2 regions of the Brevibacillus sp. MS2.2 genome follow, and region 2 is predicted to be linked to the other one. Evidence: riboswitches for the same ligand, from Rfam matches in the RefSeq annotation. Region 2 holds a riboswitch; the other holds the start of a gene.
The links. A riboswitch is a leader RNA that binds a small molecule or an ion and turns the genes downstream of it on or off. The one in region 2 is predicted to bind thiamine pyrophosphate.
Positions count from the first base shown of each region.

Region 1 (4,427 bases), on a different contig from region 2:
GAGTTGACAGCAGATGTATGGGAGACGATAGAAAAGCGAGCGAATCAGATTGTTCTGGAAAACCACCCCATCATTGCGCGGTTCGTTGATGACGAGGAATTGGCAACGCTGCCCTTGAAAAAACAGCCGACCGTTACTGAAAATATTCGTGTCGTGATGATACCTGATTTTGATTACAACCCATGCGGAGGGACACATCCAGCGCGTACGGGCGAAGTCGGGATGATCAAGATCTTGGGCTGGGAGCGACATCGCGGAAACATTCGTCTGGAATTCATCTGTGGCTGGCGAGCTTTGCGGGACTACAACCAAAAGCAAGCTGTCGTTCGTGATACGGCCAAGCTGCTCGCTACCAATGAAGGGGAACTGATCGCACAGACGGAACGCCTCCTTGCAGAACGCGACGCCTTGAAGGCAAAATTGGCAGAAGTGGATAAGCAGCTCTTGGAAGTGGAAGTGAATCAACAACTATCTGCTGCTAGCCAACTCGGTCATTCTCGCCTCATTATGCGTACCTTCACAGACAAAACCATTCAACAGCTTCAGCAGTTCGCACAACTGGCTACTGCTCTGGCGCCAGATGCAATTTGCCTCTTGGCAGCTACTACTGAAGACAAAATGCAAGTCGTGTTTGCTCGTGGGCATGAAGTCAATGTAGCCATCAATCAGGTGTTGAAAGAAACCTTACCGGTTATTAACGGAAAAGGTGGGGGGAATCCTGCCATGGCACAGGGTGGCGGTCAGTCGGTAGTGGATGCGGAGGAAGTATTGCTACATGCTCGCAAACTGCTGGAAGACTCACTAATGTAAATACATTCCATAATAAAAGGAGGAATCCGCGATGAACTGGAATCCGGGAGATATCGTTCGTGTTGCGCAGCGAACGGGTGAATATATTACAGAAGTATTGGAAATCCACGATTCGAAGCTGCTGGTAAAAGTGTTGGCAGTGACCAAATACCCAACGCAAGGCGATTTGCATTCTTCCTACGAAGTAGATGTGCCGCTGTTTCACCAGCGTCCAGCACTCTCTTACATGGAAAAATTCATGACGCCTGTCCAAGGGGTCATTCGCTATAATGGCGCGATTCCAGACTACAAGGAATCTGTGCGTCAGGCGATGGAGAGAGAAATGGAAAAGCTGGCGAAAATGGCAGCTTGGGCAGAACGTTGTCTCGTTGAGCTGGAAAGGATGCACAAGGAAGCCTTTACAAACACGAAATAGAGTGGTACTGTAGTACTCGAATGTACGACAATTGCATAGCTTTACTACCAAACGGGAGCCAAGCAACGTTGGCTGAGATTGTAACGAGTGTGTTACTGACCGTTGAACCTGACCTGGGTCATGCCAGCGGAGGAAGAGGTATTTGGAATCAGTATCACGTGTCGCATCCGAGCGGAACTATGCTTGTTTGCGTGCATGCATGATAAGATCTCACTCAACCATCCGAGGCGGATGGTTTTTTTATGCCATTCGTCCCGTGAGATGGGATGGGTATACGGCTTCTTCTGTTTGTCTGAATCGACTCAGGCAGGCGGGAGAAGCCGTTTTTTTTCCAGTAGAAGGAGGTAATCAATGATTGTTCAGCTGAATGGGAAAAAAGTAGAGTTGGCGGAAGAGATCACGACAGTGCGGGCCTTGCTCGCTTCTTATTCCCTGCAAGAGAAGATTGTCGTCGTGGAGCGAAATGGTGAAATTATTGACCGCTCAGCGTACGAACAAACACCGATTGCAGACGGAGATCGCATAGAAATCGTTCATTTTGTCGGAGGAGGATGATCATCATGATGGATACATTGAAAATTGGACCGTACGAGTTTCGTTCCCGTTTGCTTCTCGGGACAGGTAAATTCGCTGACTTGGACACACAAGGGAAAGCAGTAGAGGTGTCGGAAGCAGAAATTTTGACCTTTGCGATTCGTCGCTTGAATTTGGAAAATCCGCAAGAACCAAACTTTTTGGAACAACTCGATTTGAAAAAATTCACCCTGCTACCAAATACAGCAGGTGCCTATACAGCGGAAGAAGCGGTGCGCATTGCCCGTTTGGCCAAAGCATCTGGCCTGTGTGACATGATCAAGGTCGAAGTCATTGGAGATCCGAAAACACTTCTCCCTGACCCGATTGGCACGCTCGAGGCTTCGAAAATCTTGGTGGAAGAAGGCTTTATCGTACTGACCTACACCAATGATGATCCGATTCTTGCTAGACGTCTACAAGAGGTTGGCGTACATGCGGTTATGCCAGGTGCGTCACCAATTGGTTCCGGACAAGGGATTGTCAACGAAAACAACCTCCGCTTTATCATCGAGGATGCCAAAGTACCGATTATCGTGGATGCAGGAATCGGCTCTCCAGCAGACTGCGCGAAAGCGATGGAGCTGGGTGCTGACGGTGTCTTGTTGAATACAGCAGTCGCCCTTGCTGATAATCCTGTCTTGATGGCAGAAGCGATGAAGCTCGGAGTAGAAGCAGGTCGCAAAGGATTCCTGGCAGGCCGTATCGCGAAAAAACGTTACGCGTCCGCAAGCAGCCCGACTGAAGGGTTGATTGAGTAGCGTGGATCGACTGACAGAAGCGGTAGAATCGATTGCCAGCCGCAAAGAAGAGCTGTTCGCATTATTGGCAGAGCTCGTTTCTCATCCGACTGTAAGTCCTCCCGCGCGAAACAGCCACGCCGCGCAAGGAGTAATCGCCAACAGACTGCAAGCGATGGGATTCGAGGTCGATCGCTGGACGGTATATCCAGGAGACGACAATATCGTCGGTCGGTTATCAGGGAGTGCCTCTACACAGGCAAACAGCTTGATTGTCAACGGGCATATCGATGTGGCTGAAGTTGGAGATGACACGGGGTGGACCTATCCACCCTTTGCTCTGACACATGGCAAGGATGGACGCTTGTACGGCCGTGGCGTTGCTGATATGAAAGGTGGACTCGCTGCGAGCATGTTTGCGATCCAAATGCTGCGCGAGCACGGAATCGAGCTCCAAGGAGATCTGCTCTTTCAATCCGTCATCGGAGAAGAAGCAGGCGAAGCGGGGACATTGGTCGCTATCGAGCGTGGCTATCAGGCTGACTACGCCGTTGTAGTGGATACGAGCAATCTCCACATGCAAGGGCAGGGCGGTGTCATTACAGGCTGGATCACGATTGAGAGTCCGACGACGCTGCATGACGGAATGCGCGCACAGACCATTCATGCAGGCGGACGTGTCCGGGGAGCTTCTGCCATTGAAAAAATGACGAAGGTGATCACCGCACTACAGGAGCTGGAACGGGACTGGGCCGTCATGAAGTCCTATCCCGGCTTCCCGGCAGGCAGCAATACGATCAATCCCGCAGTCATCGAGGGAGGTCGTCACGCCGCGTTCATCGCAGACCGTTGCGCTCTCTGGATTACCGTTCACTTTTATCCGAATGAATCCCATGAAGAGATCATCCGAGAGATCGAGGATCACGTCGGGCGTGTAGCAGCAGCTGATCTTTGGCTGAGAGACCATCCTCCGACATTCCGCTGGGGTGGACGTTCGATGATTGAGGAGCGCGGTGAAATCTTTCCTTCACTGGAGTTGGATACGAAACATCCGGGCTTGGCAGCGCTGCAATCTGCCTATGAAAGTCACATGCATCAAGCGCCCAGTGTAACTATGTCGCCTACGGTGACAGATGCAGGCTGGTTTGCGCATGCAGGCATTCCGGCTGTATTATTCGGGCCCGGTGAGCTCATGCATGCACATGCCGTAGATGAATCCATTGATCCTGACCAGCTTGTTCATTTTGCCCAGATCATGGCCCGTTTTATTGCCAACTGGTGCAATACCCCAAAGGAAGCGAAGGAGTGAGTATCGCATGGCAACCTTTACTGATCGATTGAGAAAAAGTGTAGCCCCGATCTGGGAGCGTGTTCATCAACATCCATTCGTCACCGGACTTGGAGATGGCAGCCTGCCCGTTGGTGCATTCAAATATTACATGAAACAAGACTACATCTATCTGATTGATTACGCCAAAATGTTCGCAATTGCGAGTGTGAAGGCGTACGATCTGGAAACAAGCTCCAGATTCGCCGCTTTGCAAGAATCAACGCTGAACACAGAGATGGAGCTGCATCGCCAGTATGCCGAGCGCTTTGGTATCTCTCGCGCGGAGCTGGAAGCAACAGAGCCTTCGTTTGTAATGCTCGGGTACACGAGCTACATGCTGCGTGTCGCTCATCAAGGCTCGGTGGCAGAATTGGTGAGTGCACTACTCCCATGCACATGGAGTTATTGGGAGATCGGCAAGCGTTTGGCTCAAGTAGAAGGGGCGCTGGATCACGAACTGTACGGGGAGTGGGTACGCATGTACAGCTCCGATGAGTTTGGGCAACTGGCGATCTGGCTGATTGAGATCATGAATCATTTGGCGGAAGGAAAGAGCGAG
Region 1 is NZ_JABSUZ010000023.1:35,572-39,998, forward strand. It holds gene HP568_RS19620 (alanyl-tRNA editing protein) at 1-810, shown strand, start outside; gene kapB (kinase-associated lipoprotein KapB) at 842-1,225, shown strand; TPP riboswitch at 1,267-1,377, shown strand; gene thiS (sulfur carrier protein ThiS) at 1,577-1,780, shown strand; gene HP568_RS19635 (thiazole synthase) at 1,786-2,559, shown strand; gene HP568_RS19640 (acetylornithine deacetylase) at 2,552-3,847, shown strand; gene tenA (thiaminase II) at 3,855-4,427, shown strand, end outside.
Region 1: it holds a riboswitch for thiamine pyrophosphate, as region 2 does, so the genes downstream of both, thiS (sulfur carrier protein ThiS) here and thiC (phosphomethylpyrimidine synthase ThiC) in region 2, are expected to answer to the same signal.

Region 2 (4,427 bases):
CGAGTGGTGCTGTCGGATGAACTCCTGTTAGAATTTTACGAAACTTTTTCATTGATTAAGTATTGAATTCGGGCTATACTACGTGTATAAAGTAACCAATGGGTCAGCGGATTGGGCTGTATCTGGTTGAGCTGCTTCCTCCTTCCGTGGTACGTCCACCACACCTCATGGGAAGGGAGCTGCTCTCTGATATGGCCCTCTTTGCGTCTCTTGCTCCAGTTGGGAATGTTTGTTGTTCACTTTCTTTAATCCTTTTTTCATTGATATACAATTAGAGACATGTTTATAATGACTGTGCGAACTCATTTACGAAAGAAGGAATTGACTTGCCGTTTCTTCGGTTTAAAGGCTTTGCGAAGCAAGACATAGAGCCCATTTCTCAGATTCTTATAGAAGAGTTTTCCAAAATTGCTGAAGTAGCTCAGGAAAAGGTGAAATTAGAGCTGCTTCAGGTAGAGCAATTGACGAACAGTCCTTTGTCTGTAGAGATCATGATGTTTCCCCGTGAACAAAAGCAGCATGACGCGATTGCTAGTGCCATACACGGCATTTTGAAGAAGCAAGGCTTTCTGCATATCCATATTTTCTTCATTCTGCTATCGCCCTCTCTCTATTATAAAGAAGGACTTCCATTGCAAGTTGGAATGACGAAATAAGCAAGAAAAAAGGTCGAGATCCACCAAAGGGATTTCGACCTTTTTCTATTAATAATAAAGGCTTTCGGTTTGCAGGCACTTCGAGCAGGTTCGCGTAAGTGGAGTTTCGATATAGACGTGGCTGCAGTCCTGTTGAATCAGCCGCAATTGTTGTTTAAATTGCTCTAGCTCAGCTTCTAATCGACTGATCTTTTCGCGTAAACGACTGGCTTCCTCCATAGGCTTCCTCCTTCATTACGGCTGGTACAAACGGCTTCCTTGTTCGCGGAACTCACGCGATTTTTCCTGCATCCCTGCAAGAATGGCGGGGTCTTGGGCACCCCCTTGTTCATTGGCAATGTGACGAATGTCGTGCGAAATTTTCATGCTGCAAAATTTTGGTCCGCACATGGAACAAAAATGGGCTGACTTGGCGGCTTCTGCTGGCAATGTTTCGTCGTGATATTCGCGGGCGCGTTCTGGGTCCAGAGACAAATTGAATTGATCGTTCCAGCGAAAATCAAAACGAGCTTTGGATAAGGCGTCGTCACGCTGTTTTGCTCGCGGATGTCCTTTTGCAAGATCAGCGGCATGCGCTGCGATTTTGTATGCGATTAAACCGTTGCGGACATCCTCTTTATTGGGTAGACCGAGGTGCTCCTTAGGTGTTACGTAGCAGAGCATCGCTGTTCCGAACCATCCGATCATGGCGGCGCCAATCGCTGAAGTGATGTGATCATAGCCGGGAGCAATATCTGTCGTGAGTGGCCCCAGTGTGTAAAAAGGAGCCTCATGGCAAATGGATAACTGTTTATCCATATTTTCGCGAATGAGATGCATGGGGACGTGACCAGGGCCTTCAATCATGACTTGTACGTCGTGTTCCCACGCAATTTTTGTGAGTTCTCCCAATGTTTCAAGCTCCGCGAACTGCGCCTCGTCATTCGCATCCGCGATAGAGCCAGGACGTAGTCCATCTCCAAGGGATACACAAATGTCGTAGGCCTTCAGAATTTCGCAAATTTCAGCGAAATGCGTATACAAAAAGTTTTCCTCATGATGGGCCAGGCACCATGCGGCCAAAATCGATCCGCCGCGAGAGACGATACCGGTAACACGGTTAGCGGTCATAGGAATGTAGCGCAAGAGAACACCAGCATGAATGGTGAAGTAATCGACGCCTTGTTCTGCTTGCTCAATCAAGGTGTCTCGGTAAACCTCCCATGTCAAATCCTCGGCTTTCCCATTTACTTTTTCAAGTGCTTGATAAATCGGGACAGTACCGACTGGAACGGGACTATTGCGGATAATCCACTCCCGCGTGGTGTGTATATGTTTTCCCGTCGAGAGGTCCATGATAGTGTCGGCACCCCAACGGACCGACCAAATCATTTTTTCGACTTCTTCTTCCATCGAAGAGCTGACAGCTGACGTTCCGATGTTGGCATTGATTTTGACATGAAAGTTGCGGCCAATGATCATCGGCTCGCTTTCTGGATGATTGACGTTAGAAGGGAGAATCGCACGTCCAGCGGCAATTTCTGCCCGTACAAATTCAGGGGAGACACCCTCGCGAATGGCAACGTATTCCATTTCCGGTGTGATGATATTTTTTCGGGCATAATGAAGCTGGGTAACATTTTTCCCTGGCTTTGCCCGTTTTGGTTTGTAGCCCTCTCGAGGGAAAGTGGGGAGGGTGGCTGCCTTTTCTTCGTTTCGGATGCCGTCGTCAACTAGTTGTGGTTCGCGACCGACATACGTTTCCGCATCATTTCGCTCATCGATCCACATGTGGCGGATGGAGGGCAGTCCTGCTTGAATGTCAGGAACGTACCCCGTTGCGGTATATTCGCCACTCGTATCGTACACGCGAAGAGGAGGATTGGGTGTGGAGCCAGACAATCCTTCGGTAGGATGAAGAGAAATCTCTCGCATCGGGACGCGAATGTCCGCACGACTACCTATTTCGTATACTTTGTGACTGCCTGGAAAAGATGACACCAATGACATAAGAAAAACCTCCTTGTTTTGGTTGCACGAAAGCGAGAACCGTTTAGGGAGGCGAAAGAAACATCCCACGAAAAAGCGCCGCATAACAACATGCGACGCCAACGCGAGAGTAGAGAAGAAACGGGTATCCTAATCCTAAAGATACACGCATCTTTTCGTGTCGTATATGACATTCCTCCGCTGGCATTACCCAGTTCAGGTTCAACGGTCGATGGCACAGTACCATCCTCTCAGCCTGGTGAATTCCAAGCTCCCGTGCTTTTTTATTTTGGATTGCAAGAATAGGATAACGGGAAGTCCAATGAATTTCAAGGGAAATTTTCCAGTGAAAATATTGCGGGTGTGCAACACATTTTCCTCCCCCCTATTCTCATGAATCGGACTAAAACTGTTTCTGTAGACCCACATGAATCCTATCTGTTACGATGAAGTTCGAAAAAAAGCAACTGCTTCCAGCGCTTTGATTTTTCTCGTTTTCGAAGCAGGATGGAGAAGTATTTTGAGGTGATGAGGTATGGATGTTTATTCGGATCTAAAACAAGGAGAACGTGGAGCGTGGGTGAGTATTTTCGCCTACATATTCTGCTCTGTATTAAAAATAGGAGTTGCGTATGTTACTGCGTCGGAAGCTTTAATGGCTGATGGTCTTAACAACTCAACGGATGTCGTCGCATCGATTGCTGTTTTAATCGGGCTGCGTATTGCAAGGAAACCACCTGATAAAGATCACCCGTATGGCCATTTTCGGGCGGAGACGATTTCAGCACTTGTCGCATCATTTATTATGCTATTTGTCGGAGTTCAAGTCGTTACGAATGCCGTACCATCCTTATTAGACCCACAGCATGCGGCACCTGACCTGTTGGCAGGGTGGACAGCACTTGCAACCGCAGTCATCATGCTTTTCGTCTATCGCTACAATAAAAAGCTCGCCATCAAAACAAATAGCCAAGCACTAGATGCAGCAGCCGCTGACAACCGTTCAGACGCATTCGTCAGTATCGGGACGTTTATCGGGGTAGCTGGCGCACAATTCCAATTACACTGGCTTGATCCTTTAGCTGCTTTTGTTGTTGGTCTCATCATCTTGAAGACTGCTTGGGACATTTTCAGGGAAGCAACCCACCGTTTGACAGATGGCTTTGACGAGAGCAAGCTTGCTGACCTGCGAACTACCATTTCCTCCATTTCGGGAGTGAAGGATATCAGTGACATCAAAGCCCGCTACCATGGAAGCAGCGTGCTGGTTGATGTTGTGATCCATGTAGATCCCGGTCTGAATGTGGTGGAGAGCCACACCATCACCGAGAAAATTGAAGAACAGATGCGCAAGATTCATCGCATTAACGCCGTTCATATCCATATTGAACCATGTAGGAAGATGGCACCAAACTAGATGTCTTGATGCGAATACAAAAAAACCTGTCCAGAGTGGGCAGGTTTTTTTGTTGCAAATTAAACAGGGGTAGCTTTCTTTTTGCGTAGTGTTTTGGTTGTAGAAGTAGTCGTAGTCTTTGCTGCGCTCGCCTTTTTCGATGCTTGCTCTTTTTCGGACGAGGAGGCAGCAGTGGTGCGTTTTCGCGCAGGCTTTGACGGAGTCGGTTCAGGCTCGATTTTGATGGGTACGGCGGCTTGACCAGCTGTAGACTCCAAGCTTTCTTTGAGAGCTTGCATGAGATCAATGACATTGGTTCTTGCCACGGTAGGTGCTGTGGCGATCTCCTGACCCTCCAGTTTTTTCTCAATCAATTTTTGCAGGTCAGTTCGATACTCATCTGTATA
Region 2 is NZ_JABSUZ010000007.1:149,716-154,142, forward strand. It holds gene HP568_RS08725 (DUF1904 family protein) at 327-656, shown strand; gene HP568_RS08730 (hypothetical protein) at 705-875, opposite strand; gene thiC (phosphomethylpyrimidine synthase ThiC) at 891-2,645, opposite strand; TPP riboswitch at 2,800-2,912, opposite strand; gene HP568_RS08740 (cation diffusion facilitator family transporter) at 3,160-4,041, shown strand; gene ku (non-homologous end joining protein Ku) at 4,101-4,427, opposite strand, start outside.